4 regions of the Comamonas sp. 23 genome follow, and region 1 is predicted to be linked to each of the others. Evidence: predicted binding sites of a transcription regulator. Region 1 holds the regulator's gene; each other region holds the start of a gene.
What was found. Region 1 encodes LexA, which represses DNA repair genes until DNA is damaged. Its sites were predicted from a motif close to ACTGTATNNNNATACAGT; they were not measured.
Positions count from the first base shown of each region.

Region 2: a site for LexA is predicted at 4,474-4,491, ahead of ACPEE1_RS16695 (PA0069 family radical SAM protein). Genes of this name have one in related genera too.
Region 3: a site for LexA is predicted at 1,549-1,566, ahead of ACPEE1_RS12340 (putative DNA modification/repair radical SAM protein). Genes of this name have one in related genera too.
Region 4: a site for LexA is predicted at 2,876-2,893, ahead of imuA (translesion DNA synthesis-associated protein ImuA). Genes of this name have one in related genera too.

Region 1 covers NZ_CP187127.1:3,101,125-3,108,793, reverse strand. Annotated here, with positions in the region: gene ACPEE1_RS14050 (SDR family oxidoreductase) at 1-619, shown strand, start outside; gene ACPEE1_RS14045 (FMN-dependent NADH-azoreductase) at 678-1,313, shown strand; gene ACPEE1_RS14040 (IS481 family transposase) at 1,655-2,602, shown strand; gene ACPEE1_RS14035 (hypothetical protein) at 2,770-3,357, opposite strand; gene lexA (transcriptional repressor LexA) at 3,493-4,209, opposite strand; gene ACPEE1_RS14025 (asparaginase) at 4,324-5,343, shown strand; gene adk (adenylate kinase) at 5,441-6,097, opposite strand; gene kdsB (3-deoxy-manno-octulosonate cytidylyltransferase) at 6,315-7,109, opposite strand; gene ACPEE1_RS14010 (hypothetical protein) at 7,339-7,669, opposite strand, start outside.
Region 2 covers NZ_CP187127.1:3,676,313-3,683,981, reverse strand. Annotated here, with positions in the region: gene ACPEE1_RS16725 (NAD(P)H-dependent flavin oxidoreductase) at 1-703, shown strand, start outside; gene ACPEE1_RS16720 (hypothetical protein) at 889-1,434, shown strand; gene ACPEE1_RS16715 (hypothetical protein) at 1,431-1,916, opposite strand; gene ACPEE1_RS16710 (GbsR/MarR family transcriptional regulator) at 1,918-2,502, opposite strand; gene ACPEE1_RS16705 (acyltransferase family protein) at 2,712-3,896, shown strand; gene rnk (nucleoside diphosphate kinase regulator) at 3,931-4,344, opposite strand; gene ACPEE1_RS16695 (PA0069 family radical SAM protein) at 4,620-5,813, shown strand; gene ACPEE1_RS16690 (phosphoethanolamine transferase) at 5,810-7,669, opposite strand.
Region 3 covers NZ_CP187127.1:2,748,206-2,755,874, forward strand. Annotated here, with positions in the region: gene ACPEE1_RS12330 (tripartite tricarboxylate transporter substrate binding protein) at 1-380, shown strand, start outside; gene ACPEE1_RS12335 (tripartite tricarboxylate transporter substrate binding protein) at 529-1,509, shown strand; gene ACPEE1_RS12340 (putative DNA modification/repair radical SAM protein) at 1,700-3,028, shown strand; gene ACPEE1_RS12345 (TIGR03915 family putative DNA repair protein) at 3,040-3,960, shown strand; gene panS (ketopantoate/pantoate/pantothenate transporter PanS) at 3,983-4,936, opposite strand; gene ACPEE1_RS12355 (cation:proton antiporter) at 5,782-7,014, shown strand; gene ACPEE1_RS12360 (YbdK family carboxylate-amine ligase) at 7,004-7,669, shown strand, end outside.
Region 4 covers NZ_CP187127.1:1,791,743-1,799,411, reverse strand. Annotated here, with positions in the region: gene ACPEE1_RS08085 (plasmid stabilization protein) at 21-341, opposite strand; gene ACPEE1_RS08080 (hypothetical protein) at 396-524, opposite strand; gene ACPEE1_RS08075 (hypothetical protein) at 743-982, shown strand; gene ACPEE1_RS08070 (hypothetical protein) at 1,012-1,692, opposite strand; gene ACPEE1_RS08065 (MlaD family protein) at 1,689-2,732, opposite strand; gene imuA (translesion DNA synthesis-associated protein ImuA) at 2,902-3,717, shown strand; gene ACPEE1_RS08055 (Y-family DNA polymerase) at 3,635-5,167, shown strand; gene ACPEE1_RS08050 (error-prone DNA polymerase) at 5,192-7,669, shown strand, end outside.

The DNA.
Region 1 (7,669 bases):
AGCTGCGCTGCATGGCGCCCAGGTGCTGATTGATGTGCGCGAGCCACCTGTGATGGAGACGGCCGATGCGCTGGCGAGCTGGGCGAGCATATGCCGCCAGCTAAATGCCGCCATCGCCGCTGCAGCAGTGGCGCACCATATTGCGCTGTCGGCCTTGGGGTTGCAGCGCTTGCAGCACAGCGGCTACTACCAGGCGCTGGCGCTGCGAGAGCAGCTGATCCAGGCAGGCAGCACGCCTTATACGGTGCTGCGTGCCGCACCCCTGTACGAAAGTCTGGCACGGCTGGCACAGGGCAGCCCTGCCGGTACGGCGCTGACCATGCCCGTAGCGCGTATGCAGGCGATGGCCGCAGAGGACCTGGCGATGTTGGTGGCCGATGCCGCGCTGGCGCAGCCGTTGGATGGCTGCATGGAGGTGGCCGGGCCCCAGAAGATGGCGATGGCCGACTGGATGCAGCAGTACCTGCGCTTGCGCGGCGACCCGCGGGAAGTGCTGGGCGATGCCCACGCTCTGTATCGGGGGGCGTTGCTGGACGGTGACAGCTTGCTGCCCACGGGACCCGCTCGCCTGGGGCGGACCACGCTGGCGGCCTGGGTCTGCAAATGCAGTGCGGCTTGATGCCCCAGGCATTGGCTGGACACCGGGGTGTGATTATTTTCAAACGATTGGACGACTGATGACCCGTACCTTGCTCTTGAACTGTGGCCCCCATGGCCAGGCCAGCCATGGCTACCAACTGGCGGCCGATATGCTCGCCGAGTTGGGCCTGGCGCAGCAGCCGCTGCGCGAGCGCGACTTGGTGGCCACCCCGATACCGCCGATCAGCCGCGACTATGCGCTGGCGATCACCGCCAATGCGAGCGCGGATGCACCGGCGCTGGCCTGGTCCGAAACGCTGATCAAGGAGTTGGAAGACAGCGATCTGCTGATGATTCTGACCCCCATGCACAACTTTGCGGTGCCGGCCACGCTCAAGCTCTGGCTGGACCATGTGATCCGCATCCACCGCAGCTTTGCATCCACGCCTGAAGGGAAGATCGGCCTGATGAAAGACCGGCCCACCTTGGTGTTGGTGAGCTCGGGCGGCTTCCACACGGGCCCCCGGGCCCGGCAGGAAGATTTTCTGACGCCTTACTTGCGCTATGCGCTGGCCTCCATCGGCATCCGCAATGTGCATTTTGTATTGCTGCAAGGCCTGGTATTTGGCCCCGATGCCGTCGCCGCTGCGGTGGATAGCGCAAGAGATACCTTGCGGGAGCAGCTGGCGCCCTTCAAGCAGCAGGCGCTGGAGGTGGTCGCTGCTGCGCGCTGACAGCACGCGTAGCTGGTGCAAGTGGGCAGCAGGGAGCGATGGCTGACAGCGCGGGGTGCCCAGCGCATGGGCCTTGCACCACCAAGGCCTGGCCTGGACGGCAGGGAGGGGTGCTGCTGGACTGGGCAGGTCTGTACTGCCGTTGCACCTGTCTTGCATGTTGCCCAGACTATCTCAGCGTCGTTCTGGAAACCCTCCGGTAGGCTGTTGCCTGGCTGCTCACCCCTAGCCGGCCGCACCTAGCTGTGAAGGTTCAATAGGTTGTATCCGGTGTTCATCCGGGTTGGATTTGAGAGACTGGAAGTCGCCAAACACCCAACCCACTCAGGACAGCCAACCGGATGAACACTCATAAGCATGCCCGACTTACCTTTGCCCGGAGACTGGAGATGGTCAAACAGATGACCTTGCAAGGCCTGGATGCCTCTCAGGCCGGAGCCCTTCAAGGCGTCACCGCACAGACCGCTCGCAAGTGGCTGGGCCGCTACCTCTCGGGCGGCGAAGCAGCCCTGGCCGATGCTTCCTCCAGGCCCATTTGCTCTCCCAAAGCCATCTGCGAGTCCAAGGCCTTACTCATTGTTGAGCTACGCAAACGCCGCATGCTGCAGTCGCGCATTGCCAGCTACGCAGGCGTCTCGGCGTCCACCGTGAGCCGGGTATTGGCCCGTGCGGGCCTGTCTCGACTCAGCGATCTGCAGCCGTCCGAGCCCGTGGTTCGCTATGAGCACGATGCGCCTGGAGACATGCTGCACATCGATACCAAGAAGCTCGGGCGCATCGTTCGGCCCAGCCACCGCGTCACAGGCAATCGGCGCGATTCGGTCGATGGTGCGGGATGGGAGACACTGTTCGTGGCCATTGACGACCACGCACGCATTGCCTTTACCGCTATGCATCCGGACGAGAAAACGCCGCAAGCCGTCGCCTTTCTGCGCAACGCCGTGGCGTACTACGCGGGGCTTGGAGTGAGCATCAAACGCCTGCTGACCGACAACGGTGCGGCATTCCGCTCAAGGGAGTTCGCTGCGGCCTGCAACGCCTTGGGCGTGCAGCACAAGTTCACCAGGCCGTACCGGCCACAGACCAACGGCAAGGCCGAGCGATTCATCCAATCGGCGCTGCGCGAGTGGGCCTATGGTTGGACATACCAGAATTCAGCTGAGCGAACACAAGCCTTACATCGCTGGCAGCATTACTACAACTGGCACAGGCCTCACAGCGGCATTGGTCGAATTACCCCGATGGCCAGGCTCAAATCTGCAAACAACCTCTTGACAGTTCACACCTAGCCGGCCGCACCTAGCCGGCCGCACCTAGCGGCAATCGGGTCTGCCTGCGGCAAGATGCCGCGCCGGGGACGCTGAGCCCCATGCGCAAACCTTCGGCTAGTCTGGCCCTGTTTGCGGCGTTCAACGCATGCTGGGGGCCAGACTTGATCCCCGCCCTGGGCGGCGGCTTAGACCGCGTGCAGATGTTCCAGCCGCTCCAGGCGCTCGAGCTCGGCACAGATATCGGCCATGCTGCCCGACATGGCCCAGCGCATACCTTTTTGGCGGTGCAGGCTGGCCGGTTGGGCCCAGTACATCTTGATGGGCGCATCATTGGCGGCCTGGGCGCTGCAGCGCTGCACCGACAGGAAGGGGCGGGTGTGGGACTGCGCAGCTGCTGAGAGGCGACGGCGCGCAGCGGGTTTGCGCGGCAGGCGGATGCGGTCGATGGGGCGCTGCACTGGTGCACCATCGGCAGGCGAGTCAACGCGGGGCGTGTCCATGCAGGAGGTATCCGCGCCTGACGTATCCACGCTGGACTGAGCTACCGGGCCATCGAGCAAGCTCAGCTGCTGGGCGGCGCCGCGCTGTACAGCGGCAGAGGACGCGGTGGCAAAGCAGTGCACCTGGGCGGCCAGTTGGCCGTCATTGGCGGCGCCATGGCCGGGGCGGCGGCGGTTGCTGCGCACAATGGCACGCTGGATGGACTGGAACCAGGGCAGGCCGGCGACGAGGGAAAAAGGCGCAAGCGCGCGCAATGCATCTGCTACAAGCATAGGAGACTCCTTGGTATACGGGTAACAGCAGGATTGCGCAGGGCGAGCGCATCCCCCAGGGCTGTGGGCCAAGAGCCCACAACGCCCGCTACCTGGGGTTGCGCAGAAAAGGGAGGGCCGAGGGGGCCGCTAGGCCTAGTTCAGCATCGTGTTGCGGATCAGGCCCACGGCAATGCCTTCGATCTCAAAGGGCTCGCCGGGCTGCACGATGATGGGCAGGTAATCCGGGTTTTCGGCCAGCAGTTCAATGCCGTCCTTGGTGCGCTGGAGGCGCTTGACGGTGACATCATCGCCCAGGCGCGCCACGATGATCTGGCCGTTGCGGGCCTCGCGCGTGGCTTTGACGGCCAGCAGATCGCCATCGATGATGCCGACATCGCGCATCGACATGCCGCGCACCTTGAGCAGGTAATCGGGCTGCTGCTGGAACAGGCCGCCCTCCACGGTATAGGTTTGGTCGACATGCTCTTGCGCCAGGATGGGCGAGCCGGCCGAGACGCGGCCAATCAGCGGCAGGGCCAGCTGGGCGAGCTCTTGCACCACACGGCCCAGGCCGGCCGTGGCATTGGACACGCCTGCCAGCGGCGACGAAAAGCGCGTGCCACGTGCGGCGTTGATAGAGCGCACGGTATCGCTTTGCAGGCGAATCCCCCGGGAGGTGCCGCTGACCAGCTCGATCACGCCCTTGCGGGCCAGCGCCTTGAGATGGTCTTCTGCCGAATTGGCCGATTTGAAGCCCAGTTTGCTGGCAATCTCGGCGCGCGTTGGCGGGGCGCCGGTGCGCGAAATGGCGGTCTGGATCAGGTCCAGAATTTCTTGTTGGCGCGCGGTCAGTTTGGGATGGTCTCGCATAAGATCTCCGTGTGATCTGCGGTGCCGGGCAGAAGCAAAGCCACTGTGCATCCCAACACCTGTATATCAATCCAGTACCTGTATTTTTAACCAGTTTTTTGCAGGAGGCAAGCCTTGCAGCCAAAAATTTTGATCATCGGCACCGGCGGCACCATTGCCGGCATGGCTGATGACGCCGAGAAACCCGGCCAATACCGCGCGGCCCAGCTGTCCATCGCGGCCTTGCTGGCGGGCGTGAGCGGTATTGAGACAGCTGCGGCAGGCCCGCTGGATGCGGTGCAGATAGCGCAAATTGATAGCAAGGACATGAATGACGAGGTCTGGCATGCGCTGCTCAAGCGCTGCGATGCGGCCATGCACGATGAGACCGTGCGTGCTGTTGTTATCACCCACGGAACCGATACGCTCGAAGAGACTGCCTGGTTCCTGCATTGCGCTTTAGGGCGCCTGGCCAAGCCCGTGGTGCTGACCTGTGCCATGCGCCCGGCCAATGCCTTGATGCCCGATGGCCCGCAGAACCTGAAGGACGCCGTGGCCGCCGCTGCGGCGTTGGCTGCGGATGGCCAGCCGCTGCTGCGCGAGGTCGTGGCCGTGACGGGCGGCGGCGAGCTGCACAGCGCGCGCTGGCTGCAAAAGGTGCATCCGCACCGTTTGCTGGCCTTTTCATCGGGCGAGCAGGGGCCCCTGGGCTGGGTGGATGGCGTGACCGTGCGCCTGCGCCAGGGCTATGCCTCGCTGGCACCAGGCGCAGCGGATGGCTACACCGGCAGCCAGTGGCTGGCCGCCTTGCCTGCCCCCGCCAGCCAGCCCTGGCCCTGGGTGGAGATCGTGACCAGCCATGCCGGTATGCGCCCCGGGCTGGTGGACGCCCTGCAGGCCCAGGGCATCGACGGTCTGGTGGTGGCAACCACCGGCAATGGCACCGTGCATCAGGTGCTGCTGGAGGCCATGGCGCGCGCACGCCAGCAAGGTCTGCCGGTATGGCGCAGCAGCCGCTGCAGCGATGGTGTGATCAGCGATGCGGTACTGCCCGGGGTGGCCGATTTGGAAAAGGACTTGGCGGTGGCCTTGACGCCCTACAAATGCCGGGTCAGCTTGCAACTGGCGCTGGCGCAGGTCCAAGCCAAGGCCTAAAGCAGCCGCCACATGCCGGTCTGCTGATGGCATGAGCAGGCATTAAAAAAGCCACTGTCGCAAGACAGTGGCTGTGCGGATAAGTCTGTGCGACTTATCAGGCCTGCAGTGCGGCAATGGCGCGCTGCGTGATCTCTTCGACCGAGCCCATGCCACTGATGGCGCGGTACTTGGGGGCGGCGGCCGGGTCTTGTGCGGCCCAGCTGCCGTAGTAGTCCACCAAGGGGCGGGTCTGGTTGCTGTACACATCCAGGCGCTTCTTGACGGTTTCTTCCTTGTCGTCTTCGCGCTGCACCAGGGGCTCGCCGGTCACATCGTCGAGGCCTTCGGTCTTGGGCGGGTTGAACTTGACGTGGTAGGTACGGCCGGAAGCGGGGTGGCTGCGGCGGCCGCTCATGCGCTCGATGATGGCCTCAAACGGCACATCGATCTCCAGCACATAGTCGAGCTTGACACCGGCGGCCTTCATCGCGTCGGCCTGGGGGATGGTTCGGGGGAAGCCGTCAAACAGGAAGCCATTGGCGCAGTCGGCCTGGGCGATACGTTCCTTGACCAGATTGATGATCAGATCGTCACTGACCAGCTGGCCGGCGTCCATCACGGCCTTGGCTTGCAAGCCCAGCGGCGTGCCAGCCTTGACGGCAGCACGCAGCATGTCGCCGGTGGAAATCTGGGGAATACCGTATTTTTGGCAGATGAAGGCAGCTTGCGTACCTTTGCCGGCGCCGGGTGCTCCCAAAAGAATTAATTTCATGACGGTCCTTGGAGAATAAAAAACTTGCACGGCAAAAGCGGGCACTAAAGCCCGCTTTTACACAAAAAAACTGGGCTTGAGCATATCACGCATCAGGGGATTGTCAGCGAACTGGCACCAATACCGTGTCTCGGCTGCGCGAGACAGGCATGCTGCGCCTTTTAGCTTACGGTGCGCTTGCATCGGTGGCCGTCGCGGTGCAGGGCAGGCACGCGGGTTACATCACCGCGCCCAGCAGCTGGCGCACGCGCACCAGGTCTTCGGGCGTATCGACGCCCGAGCCAGGGATCTGCCGCGTCACATGCACGGCGATGCGGTGGCCATGCCAGATCGCGCGCAGCTGCTCGAGCATCTCGATTTGCTCGGTCGGGGCCTGGCTGAGCGTAGGGAAAGTATGCAAAAACTGGGCGCGGTAGCTGTAGATGCCCATATGGTGCAGCGGCGCAAAACCGGGCGTGCCGGTGGTGCCGGGGTTCTTCCACCAGGCCATATTCACAAAATCACGGCCCCAGGGGATGGGCGCGCGGCTAAAATAGCTGGCCAGGCCCTGTGCATCGAGCACCACCTTGACGACATTGGGGCTGAGCAGCGACTCCAGATCAGCAATCGGGTGCGCGACCGTGCCCATGCTGGCCTCGGGCCGGTCGCTGAGCAGCGCCGCGACCGCATCGATCAGCGCCGGCGCGATCAAGGGCTCGTCGCCTTGCACATTGACCACGATGTCATCGCCGCCCAATTGCAGCACATTGCAGGCCTCGGCCAGGCGGTCGCTGCCACTGGGGTGCTTGGGCGAGGTCATCACCGCTTGCACACCATGCTTTTTGCAGGCGTCGATGATGCGCTCGTCATCTGCAGCCACCACCACGCGCTGGGCGGCGCTCTCCTGCGCGCGCCTGGCCACGCGCACCACCATGGGCAGGCCGGCGATATCGACCAGGGGCTTGTTGGGCAGGCGCGAGGAGGCCATGCGCGAAGGAATCAAGACAGTAAACGGCGCGGGTGCGGATGCCATGGTGCTAAAGGAGAGGAGAGTGAAGCCAACTTAAATTGTAGCGAGGAGGGTGGCCGGCGAGGTGCGGCCGGCTAGGTGCGGCCGGCGAGGTGCGGCCGGCCAGGCGCTGCCAGCGAGGTGTAGCCGACTAGGTGCGGCCGGCCAGGTGCGCCCAGCTAGTCGCCGCCGACCAGGCCCGACAGCCACAAGCCACCTACCCAGGCAGTCGCCGCTGCTGCGGCGCCCGCGCTCAGGGTGCAGGCTTGACAGGCGTATTGGTCTCGTTGCTGCCAAACAGAATGGCCTCGATGGGGCGCAGTTTCTTGGCGTCGATCACCTCGCGCAGCTTGGGCAGGACGGCGACCAGGCCGTCGTAGCCCTGGGCTTTTTCCAGTTGCAGCTGCAGCCGAAAGCCTTTGAGCCCCAGGCCGCTGACCAATTGGCTGGCAGCGGCATAGGCCTTGATATAGCGCTCGCTGTGGTTGCTGATGGCAGCAGTTGCATTGCTGGCTGCGGTCTGCGCGGCAACTGGGGCGGCTGCAGCAGCGGGTGGCGGCGTGGTCGCAGGGTCGGTCAGGTTG
Region 2 (7,669 bases), 580 kb from region 1:
GCTGTGCGAAAAGTACAAGGTGCCCATTTTGATCACCTCGCTGGGTGCACGCGAGGACGTGTTCCAGGCCGCCCATTCCTGGGGCGGTGTGGTGATGCACGACATCATCAACAACAGCTTTGCACACAAGGCCATCGACAAGGGGGCCGATGGCCTGATTGCCGTGGCCGCTGGTGCCGGTGGCCATGCGGGCATCAAGAGCCCGTTTGCGCTGGTGCAGGAAATCCGTGAATGGTTTGACGGCCCGCTGGCCTTGTCGGGCAGCATTGCCCATGGCCGTGCGGTGCTGGCAGCCCAGGCCATGGGCGCCGACTTTGCCTATATCGGCTCGGCCTTTATCGCCACCGATGAGGCGCGCGCCGTCGAAGAGTACAAGCAGATGATCGTCAGCTCCAACTCGGACGACATCATCTACAGCAACCTGTTCACTGGCGTGCATGGCAACTACCTGAGCCCGTCGATCCGCGCAGCTGGCATGGACCCGGACAACCTGCCGGTCTCCGACCCCAGCTCGATGAGCTTTGGCAAGGAGCGCAAGGCCTGGAAAGACATCTGGGGCAGTGGCCAGGGCATCGGCGCCATCAAGCAGGTGGTGCCCGCTGCCGAGCTGGTGGCCCGGCTCAAGCGCGAGTACTTCGACGCCCGCGACGCGCTGCTGGCTGGCGGCCCGAGCCGCGCGTCAGCTACTGCACAGGCGGCGTAACGCGCAGATACCTACACCGGCCGCCTGGGCTGAACTTTGGCCCTGCGGCGCTGTCCAACCGCGCTTGACGGCTACGGTGTGATGCGATGGAGAATCAGTTTTTTGCCCAGGGTGCCCCCCAGCCGCTGCAGCGCCGCCGCTGCCTGTTATGGGCTGCCGCTGCCTTGGTGGCTATGGCTGGCCTTATGACCAGCGTGGCGCAGGCTGCCGATGCCAGCCTGCCTGCCGGTGCACGCAGCATCCGCATCAGCCAGGCGCAACTGCAGCAGGCAGTCGCTGCCAAGTTTCCGCTGGCCCGCTCCTGGCAGGGCATGGTCGTCATCCAGCTGCAAAAGCCCAGCGTGCAATTGCTGACAGCCAGCAACAGCCTGCGAGCCGCCTTCGATATCTGGGTGACCGAGAAGCTGATGGGCAACGAATACCCTGGCCAGATGACCCTGGATTTTGGCCTGGCCTTCGATGACGCCGAAGCCAGCATTCGCCTGCACAACGTGCGTGTGCAGCAGCTGCAGATGCAGGGCGTGCCTGCTGCCTACCAGGGCATGTTCCAGACCTATGCGCCCCGCCTGGCCGAGCAGGTATTGCAAGGCCTGCTGGTCTATGAGCTGCCGGCCAGCCAGCGCATGCTGCTGCAAGGCCTGGGCTATACGGTCGAGCGCATGGAGGTGCAGGAGCAAGGCCTGCGCATTGTGCTGGCGCCCAAGACAGCCACTGCTGTGCCAGCGCGTTAGGCCAGCGTGTAGGGGTAGTGGGCGGATAAGCCTGGTGCCAGTTGCTCCATCAGCGCCAAGGCTTGCAGTACCACATCCTGCCCCTGGTCCATCCCCTGGTCTTGCGCAGCTTCGAGCTGCGCCATCAGATCGGCCAGTTGCAGCCATTGCCCGGCATCGATACCCAGCGGCTGGGGCAGGGCATCAGGCCCGGCAGCGTGGTCCAGAAAGGCAACGGCCTGCTGCTGGTCACGGCTCAGCAGCCAGGCGTCACCGGTGCCCGAGCAGGCAAACACCCACCAGTCCTGGCCCAGCATGGCCAACGGGGCGTCGCGCCCCCAGGTCTCTTGGGCCGCGGCCAGGTGGTCCAGCAGCACAAAATCGCCGGCGATCTCGGTCGTGGGCAGGCCATGACCGGGCATCAGGCCAGGCACCACAGCGGGCCAGGTGCTGCCGGGCCAGAGCCGCTGGGCAATGGCAGCCGGCGCTTGCAGGGCCAGCATCTCAGTCGTTGCCTTCCTTGCGGGCGGGCGATTTTCCGGTCAGCCGGTCCTTGAGGGTCAGCACCCGGGTGACGGCGCTGCCCATGCCCATCAGCTGCAGGGCGGTGTCGGGGTTGAGGCGCTGCACATCGTCAAACCAGGTCATCAGTTTGTCGATCAGGTCGTACATCTCCTGCATGCGCTGCTGGGCGTACTGCTCATCGGCGGAATGGGTTTCCTGCAGCAGGGCCGAGCGCAGCATCGACTGCGTGGGTTCGATCTCGCGGCGGCGGCGCTCTTCGGCCAGGGTGCGAAAGATCTCCCAGACATCAGCCGGCGCTTCAAAGTATTCGCGCCGGTCGCCCGGCTGGTGGCGCATATGCACCAGGCGCCAGGATTGCAGCTCCTTCAAGCCCATGCTGACATTGGAGCGCGAGAACGACAGGCCCTCGGCAATCTCGTCGGCATTGATCGGCTGGGGCGAGAGAAAGATCAGCGCGTAGATCTGGCCCACGGTGCGGTTGATGCCCCAGCGGCTGCCCATCTCGCCAAAATGTGACACGAATTGGCGGGTGAGCTCGGGCAGCGGCGTTGGGGCTTGTTTCATGGCTGTGATTATCGGTTTTTTCTGGAAGCACTGAAATGCCCAGGCCGCCGCCACCCGGCCAACCACCCGGCGCCGTGTAAAGAAGGCAGATTTCGCTCGATCAGCGGGGCGGCAGCGTCAACGGGCGCGGATCCCCAGGCGTTACACAAGCAGTGGCACTGCGCGCGCGGTGCCACACCTTTGTCAGAACATTGCCAGCCTGCGCTGCCATGGCTTGCCCATTGTGGTGTCGCTGGCCAGAGACTATCTTGCCTACCACAACAACCCATAACAAACGAAATCTGTGGCTGGACATGACCAAAGGGGCTTGCTGTGCTGCCATCGTCTGGCACCACCTGGCTTTCTACGGCCCGATGTCGGATGTCGCAGCGCAAGTCACCCCCGGCATCATTGACTGGCTGGCGGAATATGCGCGCATTGCCGTGCAGATTTTTCTGGTCATGGGCGGCTTTCTGTCGGCGGCCAGCCTGGCCCCGCAAGGTGTGGCCCGCTTTGGCAGCCCGCTGGCCAAGATCGGCCAGCGCGCGCTGCGCCTGCTCGCGCCTTACTCCGTCGCGCTGTTGCTGGCCGTGCTCATCGCAGCGCTGGTGCGGCCCTGGTTTGCCCACGACTCCGTCCCCGCCGAGCCTACCTGGCAGCAGCTGATCGCCAATGCGCTGATGCTGCAGGACATCAGCGGCGAAGATGCGCTGTCGGCCGGCGTTTGGTACGTGGCGATTGACTTCCAGCTGTTTGCCGCCGTCACCTTGCTGTTTGCATGGAGCCGCCGCTGGGCCCGCCAGTGGCTGGGCCTGCAGCTGGGTCAGTGGGTGGTTCTGGCGCTGACGGCCATGTCGCTCCTGGTGTTCAACCGCCACAGTGAGCTGGACATGTGGTTTGTTTACTTTATCGGTGCCTATGGCATGGGCATGCTGGCCTTCTGGGGCAGCCAAAGCGCCAAGCCCTGGTCCTGGACGGCCTGTCTGCTGGCGCTGGGTCTCGTGTCACTGGAGGTCGATTTCCGCCTGCGCATTGCGGTGGCGCTGTGCGGCGCCGTCGCGCTGCTGTGGCTGATGCGCCTGCCGCACGACAGCCGCCTGGTCGACTGGCTGGGCCGCCAGGCGCCCGTGCGCTGGCTGCAGTCGCTCGGCCAAATGGGCTACTCGGTGTTTCTGGTGCACTTTTCCATCGTGGTGCTGTGCAACGCGGTGGTCTCGCATGTCTGGCCCAGCCAGCCCTGGCTCAACTGGCTGGGCATGGGCCTGGCCTTTGCGCTGTCGCTGCTGGCCGGGCGCGCGCTCTACCTGGGGGTGGAGGCGCGCACGCCCAGCCTGCGCTCTGTGGCTCGCTGGGAGCTGGGCCTGGTCGGCGGCGGTCTGCTGGTGACCCTGGTGGGCGCACGCTTGTCGATGTAAGCACGCCCTTTGCCGGCTCTGGTCTGTTGGCCGCTCAGCGGTGCAGATCGCCAGCGCGCTCGGGCTGGTAGCTGATGCCGGTCACGCGCACGGTCATGGTCTTTCCTCCCACGGAGGGCCAGGCCAACTGGTCGCCAATCGCCAGGCCCAGCAGCGCACTGCCCACCGGTGCAAATACCGAAATCTTGCTGCTGGTGTCGTCCAGGTCCTTGGGGTAGACCAGGGTCAGCTGGAACTGCTTGCCCGATTCGGCAATGTCGAAGTTGACGCTGGAGTTCATCGTCACCACATCCGGCGGAATATCGCTGGGCTCCACGATATCGGCTCGGGCAATCTCGGCCTCCAGATCCGCCTTGCCGGGGAAGGCACTGGCCGGCATGGCCTCCAGCAGCGCTTCAAGGCGGTCCACATCCAGGGATGACAGGATGAGTTGGGGTTTGCGAGACATGAAAACTTCCTCCGGAGTATGTAATCCCCGAATGTAGGCTATGCCCCATTTCGCACCAAAACGGTGCGAATAGCCCTGGTGCAGGCGGCGCTTGCAGAGGCTGCCGGGATGGCGGACAATGCATGAAATACTGTATATAAAAACAGTCATAATCCGTTAGTATGCCTGCCCGCCATCCCTCCACCCACACCGTTGACTCTGCCCCGTTTGAAGACGCACAGACCCTGCACCGCTGCGCGGACGAGCTGGATGGGCCTGTGCCGGTGCGTGTGCCACTGCCGGTGGCCCGCAAGGGGCGCGGCGCGGTTGGCACGCCCCGCCACCGTTTTGCCAGCGATGTGCGGGAATGGGCCGACGATGGCTGGACCCCAGCAGCTGCTCAAGCGGCCGTCGGCGCTGATCCAGAATTGGATCTGGAAGAAGGCGCCTGGTGGCAGCAGGACGCCGAGAGCCTGCCGACCCAGGTGCACGCGGAGCGGGCGCGCAGCGCGATCCAGAAAAACGACTCACCCGATATCTTCTTTGATCACTCGGTCAACCCCTACCGGGGCTGCGAGCATGGCTGCATCTACTGCTATGCCAGGCCGTACCACAGCTACCTGAACCTCTCGCCGGGGCTGGATTTTGAAACCCAGCTGTTTGCCAAGACCAATATTGCCCAGGTGCTCAAGGCCGAGATCAGCCGCCCGCGCTACCAGCCGGCCTCGCTCAATATCGGCTCGGCCACCGATTGCTACCAGCCCATCGAGCGGGAGCTGGGCCTGACGCGGCAGCTGATCGAGGTGCTCAGTGAGGCCGAGCATCCTTTTTCACTGATCACCAAGAGCAGTGCGGTGGAGCGCGATATCGACCTGATCGCCGCTGCAGCGCGCAAGAATGCGGCGGCCGTCTACATCACGATCACCAGCCTGGACCCACAGCTGACCCGCCTGCTCGAGCCCCGGGCTGCGGCGCCGCACCGGCGGCTGCGCACCATACGCCAACTGGCGGAGGCCGGCATTCCGGTCGGGGTGAGCGTCGCACCCCATATTCCGTTTTTGACCGAGGACATGGAAGAGGTACTGGCGGCCGCGCGCGAGGCCGGCGCCACCACGGCCTTCTACACCGTGCTGCGCCTGCCTTGGGAGCTCAACGGCGTGTTCCAGCAGTGGCTGCAGGCCCATTACCCGCAGCGCGCAGCCCGGGTAATGCAGCGGGTGCGCGACCTGCACCAGATCAGCGAGGCCGACCGGCTGCGCGGCAAGAGCTATGACAGCCAGTCGTTCAGCCGCATGAAAGGCCAGGGCCTGTGGGCCGACCTGGTGCGCCAGCGCTTTGTGCGGGCCTGCGCGCAGCTGGGCTATGGGCGCGAGCGGCAAGAGATGGATTGGCGCGGTTTTGAGGCCTGGCGCGCCCAGCAGCTGCAGCAGACAGTGCGCCAGGCGGGCGCCGCGCAGGCGCCGCACCCGGGGCAGGGCACGCTGTTTTAGCCGCGCTTGCGTGCAGCAGCGACCGTGGTCGGCGGCTGCGCTGCAACGGTTGCTGGAGCAGAGGCAGACGCCAGGTGCGCCAAAGTGGCGGGCGGTGCAGAGCGGCCCTTGCAGCTGGCAAAAATATCCAGATCGGGCTGGTGCAGCGCGGTCTGCACATCGGTGAGGCCCAGCATCGAGTGGAACAGGTTGTCGTGGCTGATGCGGGCAGTGCCCACGGCCTGCTGCAGGCAGCTGGTGCTGATGCCCATGCGTTGCTGCATCGCGGGCGAGAGCCAGGTGATCCAGGGCACATGCTTTTGGACATCGGGTGCGACGGAGTAGGGCAGGCCGTGCAGGTAGATGTTGTTCTCGCCCAGCGATTCGCCATGGTCGGCCACATACATCATCGCCGTGGGCTGGCGCTGGCCCTTGCTGGCGAGCCAGTCGATCAGGCTGCCGAGCATGCGGTCGGTGGCAACGACGCTGTTGTCATAGGCATTGATCAGCGATGCGCGGTCGCAGGACTGTAGGTTGACGTTGTTGCACTCGGGGCTGAAGCGCTTGTCCTGGCCCAGCGAACGCTTGAAATAGGCCGGGCCATGGCTGCCCATCTGGTGCAGCACCACCACCACGCCTTTGGCGCGTTGCTCGGCGGGCAGCGCATTGATGCGTTCATCGAGGCCTTCGAGCAGGGCCATGTCCACGCATTCGCCGTCCTGGCACAGCGCCTTACGGGCCGCGGCGGGCAGGTCCGTCTCGGTATTGGCGTTGTGCACGCGGGCGCAAACGCCCTTGCAGCCCGATTGGTTCTCGACCCAGAGCACAGCCAGGCCGGCGCGCTGCAAGACATCGAGCAGGTTTTCATAGGATTTGTTGCTGTCCTGGCTGCTGCGCCCCAGGTGGGAGAACATGCAGGGCACCGACACGGCGGTGCTGGTGCCGCAGGACCAGGCGTTGGTGGCGATGGCGAGGTCCTGGCGGGCGGACAGCAAAGGCGTCGTGGGACGCTCATAGCCATTGGTCGCAAAATTGCCGGCGCGGCCGGTCTCGCCGACGACCAGCGCATAGATCGGGAAGCTGGTCTGGCCAGCATAGCTGGCACCCAGCTTGGCATCTTCGCCAATCGGGTACAGCGTGGTGTCGCGGTGGTGAATTTGCTGGGCCACCAGGTTGCCTGCGGCGTAGACGGTGGACAGCGGGTTCATCATGTAGCGCAGGTTGGTGTGGTTACGCATGGCTGACGAGATGGGGCGAAAACCCGCCACCACCACGACGGCCATGGCCAGGACCGCCAGCAGCACCATGCCCAGCTGCTGGAGCACTGGGCGCCAGCCCTTGCGGTGGGGCAGGGTCTGGCGCCAGATCCACCAGGTGGGGGGAATAGCGATGGCGCCCACGGTGACCACCAAGCTCCAGTGCAGCAGGTCGGCCGCTTCCTTCACATCGGTTTGCAGCACATTGACGAGCATCGAGGCATCGATGGCAATGCCGTAGTTCAGCATGAAGCAGGCAGCAAACGCGGCGATCCAGCACAGCGCGATCATCACCGGTTTGGCGGCGCGGCCCCAGCTGAGCAGGTTCAAGAGGGCCCAGCAAGCGCAGGCAATGGCCAGGCCCAGGCTCAGGCCCAGCACCCACTGCTGGGCGCTGCTCAGGCCGTCTGCCTGCGAGAGGGCCTTCCACAAGGCCAGATTGCCCACGCTGGCCAGCCACAGGCTGACGACCAGGCTCCACAGCCACACGGGACGTGCGGGCGGGCTACTGCTGGTTGTGGCCAGGTCGGCGCTGAAGGGCAACGCGGCCGAGTGGGGCGGAAACGCCGCGGTGTCGGCGGCCTTGCCTGTGGGGGTGATAAACCGGGCAAAGAAATTCAT
Region 3 (7,669 bases), 350 kb from region 1:
TGATGGTCGACTCAGTCACAGCCGCGCTGGCCAATATCCAGGCTGGCAAGGCCGTGCCGCTGGGGGTGACGTCAGCCACACGCTCCAGCCAGTTGCCCCAGGTGCCAACGATTGCTGAATCCGGCCTGCCGGAGTTCAAGGGCTTTGAGGCGGTCGGTTGGCTGGGCCTGATGGCCCCCAAGGACACGCCCAAAGCCATCGTCGACAAGCTGAACCAAGAGACGGTGGCCATCCTCAACAGCCCCGAGATGCAGAAGTTCATTCGCGACCGGGGCTCCGAGCCCGCGCCGACCAGTGGCCCGGAGATGGACCGCTTTGTCGCCAGCGAAATTGCCGAATGGGGCAAAGCGGTCAAGCAGTCGGGCGCGACCGTAGAGTAGGGCGTCGCCATCGGCCTCGCCGGCCAGTGCAGGCCGGTTCGCAGTCAGAATCCTTACGGGCTGCCGACCATGTCACCCATGCGTCCCCGTGCCTGGGAGCGCTTTTCTACACTCTTTGTCGCCTATAGACTGAAATGGAGACAAAGAGATGGTGTTGACGCGCAGAAGCATGCTGCAAGCGGGGGCTGCCACGGCAGCTGGTGCATGGATGGGGGCGGGCGCATCGCTGGCCCATGCCAGCAAGACCTTTCCCACCCGGGCGATCAAGCTGGTGGTGGCTTTTCCGGCCGGCGGCCCCACGGATCTGACGATGCGCCAGCTCGCTGAGAACGCCGCCAAGGTGCTGGGCCAGCCGATTGTCGTGGAAAACCGCCCGGGTGCGGCAGGATCTCTGCCCGCTACCCAGTTGCAGAACACCGCAGCGGACGGCTACACCATCGCCCAGCTGCCGATGAGCGTGATGCGCCTGCCCTTTACCACCGGCCTCAAATGGAACCCGGTGGAGGACCTGAGCTACATCATCAATGTCACCGGCTATGCGTTCTGCATGGTGGCCAGCACCCAGTCCGGGCTCAAGAGCTGGCAGGACGTGGTGGCCTGGGCCAAGGCCAATCCTGGCAAGCTCACGCTGGGCAATACCGGCACCTACACCTCGCCCCATGTCACCTCGGCCATCATTGCGCAGCAGCTGGGCCTGGATGTCGTGCATGTACCGTACAAGGGCTCGTCGGAGCTGATGCGCGCCACGATGGCGGGTGAGGTGATGGTCGCGGCCGACACCAGCGCCGTGATCCCCTATGTGGACCAGGGCCGCATGGTCGCCTTGAACGTCTGGACCGAAAAGCGCCTGCCGACCTTGCCCAACACCCCCACCTTGATCGAGCTGGGCCTGCCGACCACGCAGTACTCGCCCTTTGGCCTGGTGGGCCCCAAGGGCATGCCCGCCGATGTGCAAGCGGCCTTGCACAAGGCCTTCAAGGAAGCGATGGAGATGGAAAGCTACCAGGCCATGCTGCAGCGCTTTGAGATGCTGCCCATCTACATGAACAGCGCCGACTACAAAAAGTTTGCCGCCGAGTCCACCGTCAAGGAAAAGGCCGTTCTGGCCAAGCTGGGGCCGCAGGCTTGATGGGGCTGTGATGGCTGTCTGGGGGCAGTTTTCCTGAAGGCTGTATTTATATACAGTATTTGCAGAAAACTACTCCGGTCTGAATAGCGCCGCCATGCGTCCCGGAGGGGCGCGCTCCCAAGGAGGATCACTCCCATCTTGGTGAACGCGAGGAGATTTTGCTAGAATACTGTACATATACACAGTATTTATGCAAACCCTCACCAAACTCCAGATCCTGGCCGATGCCGCCAAATACGATGCCAGCTGCGCGTCGAGCGGCAGCAAGCCCCGCAACTCCCTGGGCCGCAAGGGGATGGGCTCGACCGAGGGCATGGGCATCTGCCACAGCTATACGCCCGATGGCCGCTGCGTGTCACTGCTCAAGATTCTGCTGACCAATTTCTGCATCTACGACTGCCGCTACTGCATCAACCGCAAAAGCTCCAATGTGCAGCGTGCCCGCTTTAGCGCGGCAGAGGTGGTGGGCCTGACCTTGGACTTTTACCGCCGTAACTGCATAGAGGGCCTGTTTTTGTCCAGCGGCATCATCCAGTCGTCGGACTACACGATGGAGCAATTGGTGGAGGTGGCGCGCAGCCTGCGCGAGGACCATGATTTTCGCGGCTATATCCACCTGAAGACGATTCCGGATGCTGCCCCTGAGTTGCTCGCCATGGCAGGCCGCTATGCCGACCGGCTCAGCATCAATATCGAGCTGCCCACCCAGCAGGGCCTGCAGCAGTTGGCGCCCGAGAAGGATGCCGTAGGTATTGCCGCGGCCATGCACCAGGTGGCCGAACATATCGAGCTGGCCCGGCAGCAGACGCAAGACCAGCAGGGCAGCAAGCTGGTATCGCTGCCCCGCCAGCGCCAGGCAGCCCGGGCCGCAGCGCCCAGCTATGCGCCCGCTGGCCAAAGCACACAGATGATAGTGGGCGCCGACAGTGCCAATGACGCCACCATCTTGCGCACCAGCAGCGCGCTCTACACCGGCCAGCGCCTGCGCCGCGTCTACTACTCGGCCTTCAGCCCCATCCCCGATGCATCGTCCGATCTGCCGCTGCAGGCGCCGCCGCTGATCCGCGAGCACCGGCTCTACCAGGCCGATTGGCTGATGCGCTTCTACGGTTTCAGCCCTGCCGAGATCACTGCGCCAGCCGCCGGCGGCATGCTCGATCTGGAGCTGGACCCCAAGCTCGCCTGGGCGCTGTCGCAGCGCCAGCATTTCCCGGTGGACCTGAACCGTGCGGCCAAGGCATGGCTGCTGCGGGTGCCGGGCTTGGGCGTAGGCAGTGTCGAGCGCCTGCTCGCTGCCCGCCGGGTGCGCCGGCTGCGGCTGGCCGATCTGCAGCAGCTGCGCGTTGCCACCAGCAAGGTGCTGCCTTTTGTCGAGTTGGATGACTACCACCCGCCGCTGGCCATGCTCGACAGTCCCAGCTTGCGCCAACAGCTGCTGGCCCAGATGGGGCAGGGCGCGGTGCAGCGCCGGCACAGCGGTATGCAGTTGGCGGCTGCCGCGCAGATGGCGCTGTTTTGAGGAGGCCCGGCATGCAGGCAGAGAACGACAGCTTGACCGTAATGTTGGAAGCACCGGACGACTTTGCCGGCTTTCGCCAAGCGGCGCGGGTATTGCTGGCCCTGGGCGCAGCGCCCGAGGTGGTGCATTGGCGCTGGACGGATGAACTGTCCACCCAGGCCGAGGATGGTGATTTGTTTGCGGATGCTGGGGCAGCCGACGCTGGGGCAGCCCATGCTGCGGCTGCCGGTGCTTGGGTTGCCGATGCGCCGGCCCGCGTTATTACCCCCGATGCGTTGGACCGTTTGACCATTGCACCCGGCCAGCCGGTGCATATCCGCAAACCCCAGCTGGCTGTGCTGCGCCATGCCTGCTGCCACCGCAACCCGGGCCGCTTTATGCTGTGCTACCGCTGGTTGTGGCGGCTGCAGTGCATGCCCAGCCTGGCAGGCGATGCGCTCGATGCCGATTGGCGCGAGATCGAACGCCTGGCCCGTGCGGTGGGGCGAGAGATCCACAAGATGCATGCCTTTGTGCGCTTTCGGCCCGCGCAGGACGAGAAGGGCGCACCGTTGCATGTGGCCTGGTTCGAGCCCGAGCACCACATCGTGCGCGCGGCCTCGGGCTTTTTTAGGGAGCGCTTTAGCAATATGCGCTGGGCGATTCTGACGCCAGGCTGCAGCGTGCTCTGGGACCAGGAATGCCTGCAATGGGGGCCTGGCGCCACGCAAGCCCAGGCACCGGGCCCCGATGCGGGCGAGGCGCTGTGGTTGGCCTATTACCAATCGACCTTCAACCCGGCGCGGCTCAAGGAGCAGGCCATGCTGCGCGAAATGCCGCGCCGCTACTGGAAGAACCTGCCCGAGACGCAGCTGATCAGCGGCCTGGTCGCAGGCGCACGCAGCCGCACCGGGCTGATGCTGGCGGCGCAACCAGCAGCGGAGCGCGCCTGATCAGCCCTGCGGATCTGCAAGATCAGTGCAGCGAAACGTCTTCGCGGCGCACATGGTCATTGGCCGTGCCCGTGGGGCGGCTGGACCAGTAACCGGCCAGCAGCGAGCCAGAGATGTTGTGCCAGACCGAGAAAATGGCGCCCGGCAGCGCGGCCATGGGGCTGAAGAACTTGGCGCCCAGGCTGGCTGCCAGGCCCGAGTTCTGCATGCCCACCTCAATGGCCAGGGTACGGCAGACCGATTTGTCAAAGCCCAGCAGGCGACCGCCCCAGTAGCCACCCAGGTAGCCGATCAGGTTGTGCGCAATGACGCCCGCCAGCACGACGCCGCCGACGGTAGCAATGCGGTCACGGCTCAAGGCCACCACGGTGGAGAGCACCAACAAGATCGCCACCATCGATACGAGCGGCAGCAGGCGCTCTACGCGCTTGATCTGCGCATGCCAGAAATGGTTCAGCAGCAGGCCCAGGCCAATGGGCAGCAGCACGATCTGCGCAATTTCCATCAAAAGCGCGCTGACCGGCACGTCGATCGAGGCCGAGATATACAGGCGCGCGAGCAGCGGCGTGGCCACAATCCCCACCAGGGTCGACAGCGCACTGATCGTCACTGACAGCGCCACATCGCCTTTGGATAGAAAAATCATCACATTCGAAGAGGTGCCACTGGCCACGCTGCCCACCAGCACCATGCCTGCGGTCAGCTCGGGCGGCATGTTCAGCGCCTTGGCAATCAGCCAGGCCGCTAGCGGCATGATGAGGTAGTGCAGGAACAGACCCGCCGCAATCGGGGCCGGGCGCTGCAGCACGCGGCTGAAATCGGCCACGCGCAGGGTCACGCCCATCGCAAACATGATCAGCATCAGCAGCTGGGCAATATGGGGCTTGAAGCCCAGGAAGGCCGAGGGCGCGCTGTAGGCGATCAGCGCCATCACAGCCGCCCAGACGGGGAAAAGACGGGTCAACAAGGCAAGCACGGATATATCCAGACCAAAAACGGGCCCCAGGTTGTGCGGAGGGACAAATCCGGATGCACAGGGGCCAAAAAGCAGGGAGTGGCTGATGCGTGGTCGCGGCTGCGCTGTCACGCTCGTCCGCCGGGCAAGGTGCCCGACCAGGGATAGCGGACCGGGGCAGCAAAAGGGCGGTGAACGCGGCGCTACCGGTGGGTAGCGGGCAGGCGCTGGGAGCTTGTGGCTGGCCGCATCAGAGCCGCGATCATACGGTTACGGCTGCAACTGGTTGGGGCGGGCGGCGGGGTGGCATCACTGCGCAGTCGGATATTGGCGCGCACTGCCTGGCGGTGCTGGGGCAGGTGCGGGCACCGGGCTTGCCAGTGCAGCTTACCGATGGGATGCTGGCATCTTTTGTACCCACCGCATGCTACGTTCCAAATAGCACGCTTGGGCGCCAATGCAGGGCTGGGTGCTCGGCACACCTGCCTGGTAAAAAGAGCGGCTCATGCGGCCTGCATTGTAGGACTGAAGGCTTTTTGTGCCCAGCGCCGGCATGCTGTGGTGGCAATCGGCAGATCATCCAGTAAAGTTGTTGAGATTGGTTAACGATCTGATGCATAAGTGCAACAAGGTGCCTGGGCACCACGCTGGTGCATCCCCTGCCTCGTAGTGCCTGCCATGGTCTGGCTTTTGAAGCTGGCCACGTCAGACAGCGGCACTGCCAGGCGATCTACAGCTCTGTGCCCTGCGGCCATGCATGCAGGACACACTTTTTGGAGGAGGGTGCAGATATGCCACCCCAAGCAGCATCTTCCATGCCGCTGCCGCAGATCGGCGGCTGGCTTGAACACAGTGTGGGCCCCTTGATGAGTTGGTGCGTGCTGGTTGCAGCTGCGGCACTTGCCGGGCACGCGGTTTTCCGACTCACCGGTTTTCCGCGCATGCTGGGCTATACAGTGGTGGGCCTGCTCGCTGGCTGGCTGGGCTTTGGCGATCTGCCCTGGCCGCTGCAGGGCAACACCCAGGTGCTGCTGCACACGGCAGTGGGCACCAGCATGCTGATTGCGGCCTCGCAAATCTCCCTGAAATGGCTGATGCGACAGCCATTTTTGCTGTTGCAAAGCCTGGTCGAATCGATGGCCGCTCTGGTGCTGGTCACGGCCACTTTGCAATTGCTGGGCATGGGTTGGGCGGTGTCGCTAGGGGTAGGGGTGGTGGCCATGGTGGCCTCGCCCTCGGTGCTGCTGCGCATCTCGGCCGACCTGCGCTCCAGTGGCGCCGTGACCGACCGCAGCTTGCTGATGGCCACCTTGGGCTGCATATATGCGCTGGTGCTGGGCCTGGTGGTCACCGTGGCCTGGTCGCCCGTCGCGGGCACGGATGCGCAATCGGGCCTCGTGCTGACGGCAGCTGGCATGGGCCACTTGCTGTGGAGCCTGGGTTTGACCCTGCTGTGGGCGCTGCTGACCACCGCCGCGCTATGGCCGGTGCTGCGCTGGCGATCGTCGCGCAGTGATTCCACGGCGCTCTACATGCTCGCGGTGCTGGTCGCTGCCAGTTTGCTCGCGGAGCGTCTTGGCGGCTCGGCGGCGCTGGGCTTTGTGCTGGCCGGTGTCATGCTGCGCAACCTGAGCCCCAAGCCCATGGTCTGGCCCTCGGCCTTTATGGCCGGCAACACCATGCTCAATTTGCTGATGTTTGTGCTGGTGGCCAGCATGGCCGGCCAGATTGCACCCAGCGCGGCGCTGATCAGCCTGGTCGCTGCCGTCAGCCTGGCGCGGCTGCTGGGCAAGATGGGCGGCGTGCTGCTCTTGGGCGCGGGCACCGGCATTGGCTGGTTGCGCCAGTGGCCGGTGGCCTGCGCACAGTCGCCCAGCTCGGGCCTGGCCTTGCTGCTGGCTTCCGGCCAGGTGGCGCAATGGGCTGCGATCAACCCGGAAGTGGCAGTGAGCGTGTCGTCCATCGCGCTGCCGATGATTGTGCTGTGCGAGGTGATTGGCGTGCTGCTGGCCTCGCTCGCTTTGTGGCGCAGTGGCGAGGCGCACCGCGGCATCGGCCTGTCTGCCCTCACCAGCAAGGAGAAACGCCATGACGCTTGAAGCCTTCCACCAGTCCGAGGCCTTGACGCTCGGCGTCGAGCTGGAGCTGCAGCTGGTCAACACCAACCACTATGACCTGACACCTTATGCGCCCGATATGCTGGCCTTGCTGAAAAACGCGCAGGTGCCCGGCTCCATCGTGCCCGAGGTGACCACGAGCATGATCGAGATATCGACCGGCATCTGCACCGACGCCCAGGACGCCTACCAGCAGCTGAGCGTCACGCGCGATGCGCTGGTCAAGGCGGCAGACAAACTCAATATTGCGCTGGCCGGCGGCGGCACGCACCCGTTCCAGCAGTGGCACCAGCAGCGCATCTACAACAAGCCGCGCTTCAAGGAGATCACCGCGCTCTACGGCTACCTCACCAAGCAGTTCACCATCTTTGGCCAGCATGTGCATGTGGGCTGCCCGGGCGCCGATGCGGCGCTGATGATGCTGCACCGCCTCTCGCGCTATATCCCGCACTTTATTGCGCTGTCGGCCTCCAGCCCCTTTGTGCAGGGGCAGGATACGGCCTTTGATTCGGCGCGGCTCAACTCGGTGTTTGCGTTTCCGCTCTCGGGCCGGGCGCCGTTTGCGCTGCACTGGGAGGACTTTGAGCGCTACTACGACAAGATGACCGCCACCGGTGTGATCCACAGCATGAAGGAC
Region 4 (7,669 bases), 1.3 Mb from region 1:
GGCTGGCCTGTTTTACATCCTCAGTTTTTCTTGGCAGCGGCATTGCGCTTGCGGGTAGCCGCCGCCTTTTTGGCCGATGCGGAGCGCGCTTCGGGGCTGCGGCTGGCTGCGGCTTTTCTGGCCGCTGCCGAGCGCGCGGCTGCGAGCTGCGACCCCGGCCCTGTGGCCTTGCCCCGGCCCGATCCGGAGCGCTTGCCGCCGCCGGTAGCCTTGTTCACCGTGGCCCAGGCGCGTGCAGCGGCTTCGTCTTCCGACACGCCTTTTTTCTCGTAGCTTTTCTCGATATGGCGGGCCATGCGTTTTTGCTTATCGGTATAAGCGGATTTATCTCCTTGGGGCATCACAAATCTCCTTGGGTGCTGCGTTGAGGCGGGGTGGCTCAGGGTGGATGGGGGTTACTGCGATGGATCACCATCGGCAGGCGGGCCTCCACCACCGGGCTGGGGCTTCTTGGGGGTGGTGGGGACTGGCTTTTGCGCTTGTGGTGTAGCCAGCGCAAGGTTTGCAGGGGGCAGATGGCGCATGGGGGTTCTCCGAGGGCTGAGTCAATGCTTTCAGCCTAGCCCTGGCGCAAGGCGCTGCCTGTCAGAAAAACGCTTTGCTGCCGCTTGTTCCGCTTTACACAGGGCGTAACGGCGATGCGCGTACCTTTGCGCGCTCCCCAGGCCTACACAGCGCAGCCATAGCGCTTGCAACACTGGGCTTTTGCATGCGCTGCCTATGCCGCAGCAGGAGAACGACCATGCCCCAGCCCTACGACCCCAGCCAATCGCATACCCAGCCCCCTATCCCGGGCCAGCCCCAGCCGGCGCCTGGTGAGCCGGGCACGTATGAGCCCAGCCCTTTGCATCCCTACCCGGGCAACCCGCAGCATCCCTACCCAAGCGAGCCGGTGCACCCCTACCCAGGCAACCCCGAGCACCCCTACCCCGGCACGCAGCCAGAGCCAGCGCCCGATACGACGACGAGCCAGTCAATGTGAGTGAATGCAGCGCTTGAGCGCCTGCGGTCTTATTTCTGCGTTGCCTGCAGGAGATCCAGCCGGCGCTGCACCTGGTCGGCAAGCGCCGTATCGCCCAGCTCCCGCGCTAGGCGCTGCTGGTTGATCAGCCAGGCCATCACGGCACGGCGCCAGCCCTGGGCCGAAGCGGTGTCCACCGCCTGGGTGACGACCGCCATCGGCACCGGCCCGCGCACCGCCAACACCCCGGCAGCGACCAGGCGCGAGAGCGGGTCCTCTATCGCCGCCAGCGCAGCGTCTGCCTGCGCAGGCGCCAGCGGCGCCACCGCCTGCTGGGCCTTGGGCAGCAGCGCCACATCCCCGGCAGCCAGCTGGCCCTGCAGATAGCGCGCATAGGCCTGTTCGGCATCGGCGGCATCCTGGGCCACGGCCTCAAAGCCTGTGCAAGGGGCGGCATCCAAGGCAGCCACCTGCGCGGCGCAGCGCGCCAGCTCCAGACGGGCCAGCAAGTCGGGCCGGGCCGTGCGGCTTACCTCATCGCGTGCACGCCGCCATTCGGCATCGGCTACCCGGCTGTTGCCCGACAGGTAGGCATCGGTCGCGCGCTCGGCAGCGCCTTGTTCGTTGATCGCCCAGTCGGGCGCCTTCTTGCCGCTGGCGCAGCCGCCCAGCACAGCGGCAGCCAGCAGTGCGGCGGCCAGGCGGGTGGTGATGGCAATCATGGCGCTCATGGCAGTCGCACCTCGGCATCCTTTTTGGCAAACGGCCATTTGCGGTTCAGCTCGGTCAGCATGCCTTCCACCTTGCGCAAGTTGGCTTCCACATCGGCACGCAAATCACCCAGCTGGTGGGTGGCATCCTTTGCATTGGCGCCCACGGCCTGGGCCTCCACCAGCACCGCATCCACCTTCTTCAGGCTGCCGCGCACATCGCCCAGCACGGCATTGAGCTGCTGCACCGTGGCGCGCACTTCGGGCATCACGCCATCGGCCCCAAACACCTGCTTGTCGGCATTCTTGGCCAGGCCGTCCAGCCGCGCCAGCAGCTGGTTGGTGCGGTCCAGGGTCTGCGATATCTTGCGCGCCTCGGCGTCGCCGCCCATGACCACGCCCAGCGCGCCGCTGGGGCCGTTGAGCTTGGTGCTCAGGTCACGCAGCTGCTCCAGGGTGCCGCCCAAGGCCGAGCCAGCGGAGGTCATCATGTTCAGGTTCTCCAGCAGCTGGCGGGCATTGCTCATCAGCTGGGGTAGCTCGGCCGTCGCATCGCCCGACAGCACCGCGCGCACAGCGCCGTCCTCCAGCTGCGGGTCGTCCAGAATGCCCGAGTAGGCCTTGATCGTCGTGCCGCCCACCAGGCCCTTGACCAAGGTGAACACGCTGCTGCTACGCAGCCAGTGTGCATCTTTCTCGGGCACATCCACATGGATGCGCACCGTGCCATCGGGCGCCAGCTCGATCTTGCTGACCTTGCCGATCGCAAAGCCGGAGAAGGTCATGTCCAGCCCAATGGAGACGCCTTCGGAGTCATCGGCCGTCAGGATCAGCGACTGCTTGGGCTCAAACACGCCGCGCGCATACATCAGGTAGAAGGCCGAGCCCAGGATCAGCAGCAAGGTAAACAGCAGCAATGCCCCGGCCTTGCGCTCCAGGTGCGGCACCGGCGCCAGGCCGTCTACCGCCACACCATCGACCACGGCCATACGCCGCGCAGAGGCGGCAGAAGACGGCGGCGCGGGGCGGTCGGCAGAGTCGTGGGGTTCTGGTATTTGCATGTACCGCGATCTTACCCGGCTGGCTGCCCGCTTCAAAACAAAGCTGCAATGGGTTGTTTTGAAAGGCAGACACTCACTTTCCAGCCCAGTCGCCCGCTGCTTGCCCGTCGCTTGTTACACATCGCAGCCGCGCAAGCTCTTATACTGTACATATATACAGTTATTTGCCATGCCTAAACTCGATGCCCTGTCCCTGCCGCCCACGGTGGCCGCCCAGCTCTGGCGCGGCGACCACCTGGTGCGCGCGCCGATGGCGGGCATCCCCACTGGGTGGGATGCGCTGGATGCCGAGCTGCCTGGCAAAGGCTGGCCCAGCCAGGGCCTGACGGAGGTGCTGCAGCCCCAGGCGGGCACCTTGGAATGGCGCCTGACCGGCATGGCCCTGCAGCAGTGCCCAGCGCACAAACCTGTCATCGCACTGGGCCCGCCGCTGCCGCCCCATGCCAGCGGGCTGGCGCAAAGCGGCCTGGCGCCTGGGCAGCTGGTCTGGATCCACGGCAGCCGCCCGCAAGACCAGCTCTGGGCGCTGGAGCAGCTGCTCCGGGCCAATGCCGCAGCCGCCCTGCTGGCCTGGCTGCCCCAGGTGCAGCCCGAGCAGATACGCCGCCTGCAGATCAGCGCCCAGCAGTTTGAAGGCCTGGTGTTTGTGTTCCGGCCCGAGAGCAGCCGGCACCAGGCCTCGGCGGCGCCACTGCGCCTCTTGGTGCGCAGCAGCCAGCCCTGGTCGCTGCAGCTGGAGCTGCTCAAACGCCGGGGCCCTGTGCACGAGGGCACGCTGGAGCTGCCCGCCGTGCCGCCCAGCCTGCAAGCCGTGCTGCCCGCGCGCCTGTGGCCCGGCACCGTGCCGCAGCCAGCCACCCTTCCTTCCACCAACTCGACCCGAGCCATCCTCTTGCCAGACCATGACAGCGATCTGGGCCGCCCTGCTGCCCCAACTCCCCCACCCCGCCGCCAGCGCGCGCCCCAGTCCAGCCTGCAGCACTGAGGCCACCCCAGCCGCGCCCGCCACGCCCACGGCCCAGATGCAAGGCCTGGCACTGTGGGCGCAGCAGTTCACGCCGCGCCTGGCCTGCGTGCCCTCGGACAGTGTGTTTGGCGATGCCCTGGTGCTGGAGCTCTCGGCCAGCGAACGCCTGTTTGGCGGCCGCCAGCAACTGGCCCGGCGCCTGTTGCGCGAGAGCCGGCAGCTGGGCGTGCAGGCCATCAGCTGGGCCCCCACCAGCCTGGCGGCCATTGCGCTGGCGCGCTGCGGCATCCGCCACGGCATGGGCCAGCCGCTGCCCCAGATGCTGGCGCCCCTGCCCTTGCAGGCCATCGATGCAGTGGCCCGCCATGCCGAGCTGCTGAGCCAGCTGGGCTGCCAGAGCCTGGGCGCCGTGCATGCGCTGCCCCGGGGCGCGCTGGCCCGGCGCATGGATACGGACATCCTGAAAGCCCTTGACCAGGCCCATGGCCTGCTGCCCGACCGCTACCCCTGGATCCAGTTGCCCGCCCGCTTTGATGCCCGGCTGGAGCTGCCCATGCGCATCGACCAGGCCGATGCGCTGATGCACGGCGCGCGCCAGCTGCTGCTGCAGCTGTGCGGCTGGCTGGCGGCGCAGCGGGCGGGCGTACGCAGCTTTCGGCTGTGCTGGTGCCATGATGCGATGCGCTCCCGCCATGTAGGCGATGGCGGTGAGCTGACCATCCACACCGCCAGCACCACGCGCGATCTGCAGCACCTGTGCCGCCTGCTGCAAGAGCACCTGGCCCATGTGCAGCTGCAAGCCCCTGTCGGCGAGCTGCGCCTGCATGCCGATGCCCCCGAAGCGTTGCAAGAGCGCAGTGCCAGCCTGCTGCCCGACAAAACCGCCGATGGCGAAAGCCTGGAGCAGGTGCTCGAACGCATCACCGCCCGCCTGGGCGAAGACCAGGTGCAGCGCCCGCTGCTGCGGCCCGACCACCGCCCCGAGTGGCAGGTGCAGTGGCTGCCCGCGCAGCCAGCCGGCAAGGCCAAGGCCGCCCCGCCCGCTGCACAGCCCCATTCACGGCTGCATGCACCGCTGCATGTGCCGCCCCTTGCGCAGCCCAGCTTCTTGCTGCCCACCCCCCTGCAACTGCTGCAGGACAGCCAGAGCCGGCCGCTCTACCACGGCCCCTTGCAGCTGCTGCTGGGCCCGCAGCGCATCGAAGGCGGCTGGTGGCACCGCAGCCCTGGTTTTTTGCCGGCGGCCGACTCGGATGGCGACACCCACATCGATGAGGCGGCCCCCGGCAGCGATCACAGCGATCACCGCAAAGATCCGCCCCAACCCGCCCCCATCACCCAAACCGCCCACACCGCGCTGCGTGATTACTGGGTCGCCCACAGCCCGCATGCCGGCTTGCTGTGGATCTTCCACACCCGCTTGTCCGCCAACAGCGGCGCCTGGTTTCTGCATGGCCGCTTTGCCTGAGCAGCGCCGCACCCGTCTAGAGCCATGGCCACGCGTCCCAAACTCTCCATCCCCCACTACGCCGAGCTGTGGTGCCTGAGCAATTTCAGCTTTCTGCGCGGCGCCAGCCACCCGCATGAGCTGGTCGACCGCGCCCATACCCAAGGCTACCGCGCGCTGGCCCTGACCGATGAATGCTCGCTCGCCGGCATCGTGCGCGCCCATGTCGCAGCGCGTGACTGCGGGCTGCCGCTGATCGTGGGCGCGCAGTTTGAGGTGCAGCCCAGCGATGCGGCCGCGCCCGCCTTCATCCTCGTGGCACTGGCCTGCAACCTGCATGGCTATGGCAACCTCTGCGCCCTCATCACCCAACTGCGGCGCAAATCGCCCAAGGGCAGCTATGCGCTGGCGCAATCGGCCATCCACCCACGCGCGCTGCAAGACTGCCTGCTGCTGCTCGCCCCCAGCCGCCAGGCCAGCCCGGCGCAAACCCAGGCCCAGGCCGCCTGGCTGCAGCAGCACTTTGCCGGCCGCTGCTGGCTGGCCGTGCAGCTCGATCGCAGCCTGGGCGACGAGGCCTGGCTGGCGCAGATGCGCGCGGCGGGCAGCAGCAGTGGCGTGCCGCTGGTGGCCGCTGGCAATGTGCACATGCATGTGCGCTCGCGCAAGCCCATGCAGGATGTGCTGACCGCCATCCGCCTGCGCCGCCCGCTGACCGACTGCGGCTACGCGCTGCAGCCCAATGCCGAGCAGCACCTGCGCAGCCGGCTGCGGCTGGCGCAGATGTACCCGCCCGATCTGCTAGGCGCCACCCTGGACATTGCCGCGCGTTGCCAGTTCTCGCTGACCGAGCTGCGCTACCAGTACCCCGACGAGGTGGTGCCGCCCCAGCTCACACCAGCGGCCTATCTGCGCCAGCTCAGCTACGAAGGGGCGGCCCGCCGCTGGCCGCAAGGCACGCCGCCGCAGGTGCAGGCCACCTTGGAAAAAGAGCTGGCCCTTATCTCCGAGCTGCAGTACGAGCACTACTTTTTGACCGTCTACGACATCGTGCGCTTTGCCCGCAGCAAGGACATCCTCTGCCAGGGCCGGGGCTCGGCCGCCAACTCGGCGGTCTGCTTTTGCCTGGGCATCACCGAGGTCGATCCGGACAAGACCCGGGTGCTGTTCGAGCGCTTTATCAGCAAGGAGCGCAACGAGCCGCCCGATATCGATGTCGACTTTGAGCATGCCCGGCGCGAAGAGGTCATCCAGTACCTGTACAAGAAATACGGCCTGCACCGCGCAGGCCTCACTGCCGTCGTCATCCGCTACCGGCGCAAATCCGCGATCCGCGATGTGGCCAAGGCGCTGGGCTTTGCGCCGCCCAGCATCGATCTGCTGGCACGCGACCATTCGCGCTGGGACGACGAGTTGCTGCGGGCCGAAGCGCTGGCCCAGTGCGGCCTGCAGGCGGGTGACCTGGCCGTGCGCCAGCTGCAGGAGCTGGTCGAGACCCTGCGCGATTTTCCGCGCCACCTGTCCCAGCATGTGGGCGGCTTTGTGCTCACGCGCGGCCCGCTCTCGCGCATCGTGCCGATCGAGCGCGCCAGCATGGAAAACCGCACCGTCATCCAGTGGGACAAGGACGACCTCGATGCCGTGGGCCTGCTCAAGGTCGATGTGCTGGCGCTGGGCATGCTCACCGCGCTGCAAAAAATGCTGCACCTGGTGGGCGCACGCCAGGGCCGCAGCTTTGCGCTGGGCGATATCCCGCACGGAGACACCGCCACCTACGACATGATCTGCGCGGCTGACACCATCGGCGTCTTCCAGATCGAGAGCCGCGCCCAGATGAGCATGCTGCCGCGCCTGCGGCCCAGGGAGTTCTACGACCTGGTGATCGAGGTCGCGCTGGTGCGGCCCGGCCCCATCCAGGGCGGCATGGTCCACCCCTATCTGCGCCGCCGCCAGGGGCTGGAAGAAATCCAGTACGAAAGCGAGCTGCTGCGCCCGGCACTGGAGCGCACCCTGGGCGTGCCCATCTTCCAGGAGCAGGTGATGCAGATCGCCATCGATGCGGCCGGCTTCAGCGCCGGCGAGGCCGACCAGCTGCGCCGCTCGATGGCGGCCTGGCGCCGCACCGGCAACCTGCAAAAGTACTATGACAAGATCATCAACGGCATGACCGGCAATGGCTACTCGCAGGCCTTTGCCGAATCGATCTTTCAGCAGATCCAGGGCTTTTCGGAATACGGTTTTCCGGAGAGCCATGCCGCCAGCTTTGCGATCCTGGTGTACTTCAGCGCCTGGATCAAATGCCACTACCCGGCCGAGTTTCTGGTGGCCATGATCAACAGCCAGCCGCTGGGCTTTTACAGCAACAGCCAGCTGATCCAGGACGCCCAGCGCCATGGCGTGCAGGTACTGCCCGTCGATGTGATGCACAGCGCCATGGACTGCAGCACCGAAGCGGCCAGCGGCCCCCACCCCGCCGTGCGCCTGGGCCTGCGCCTGGTCAAGCAGCTGCAGCAGACACAAGTC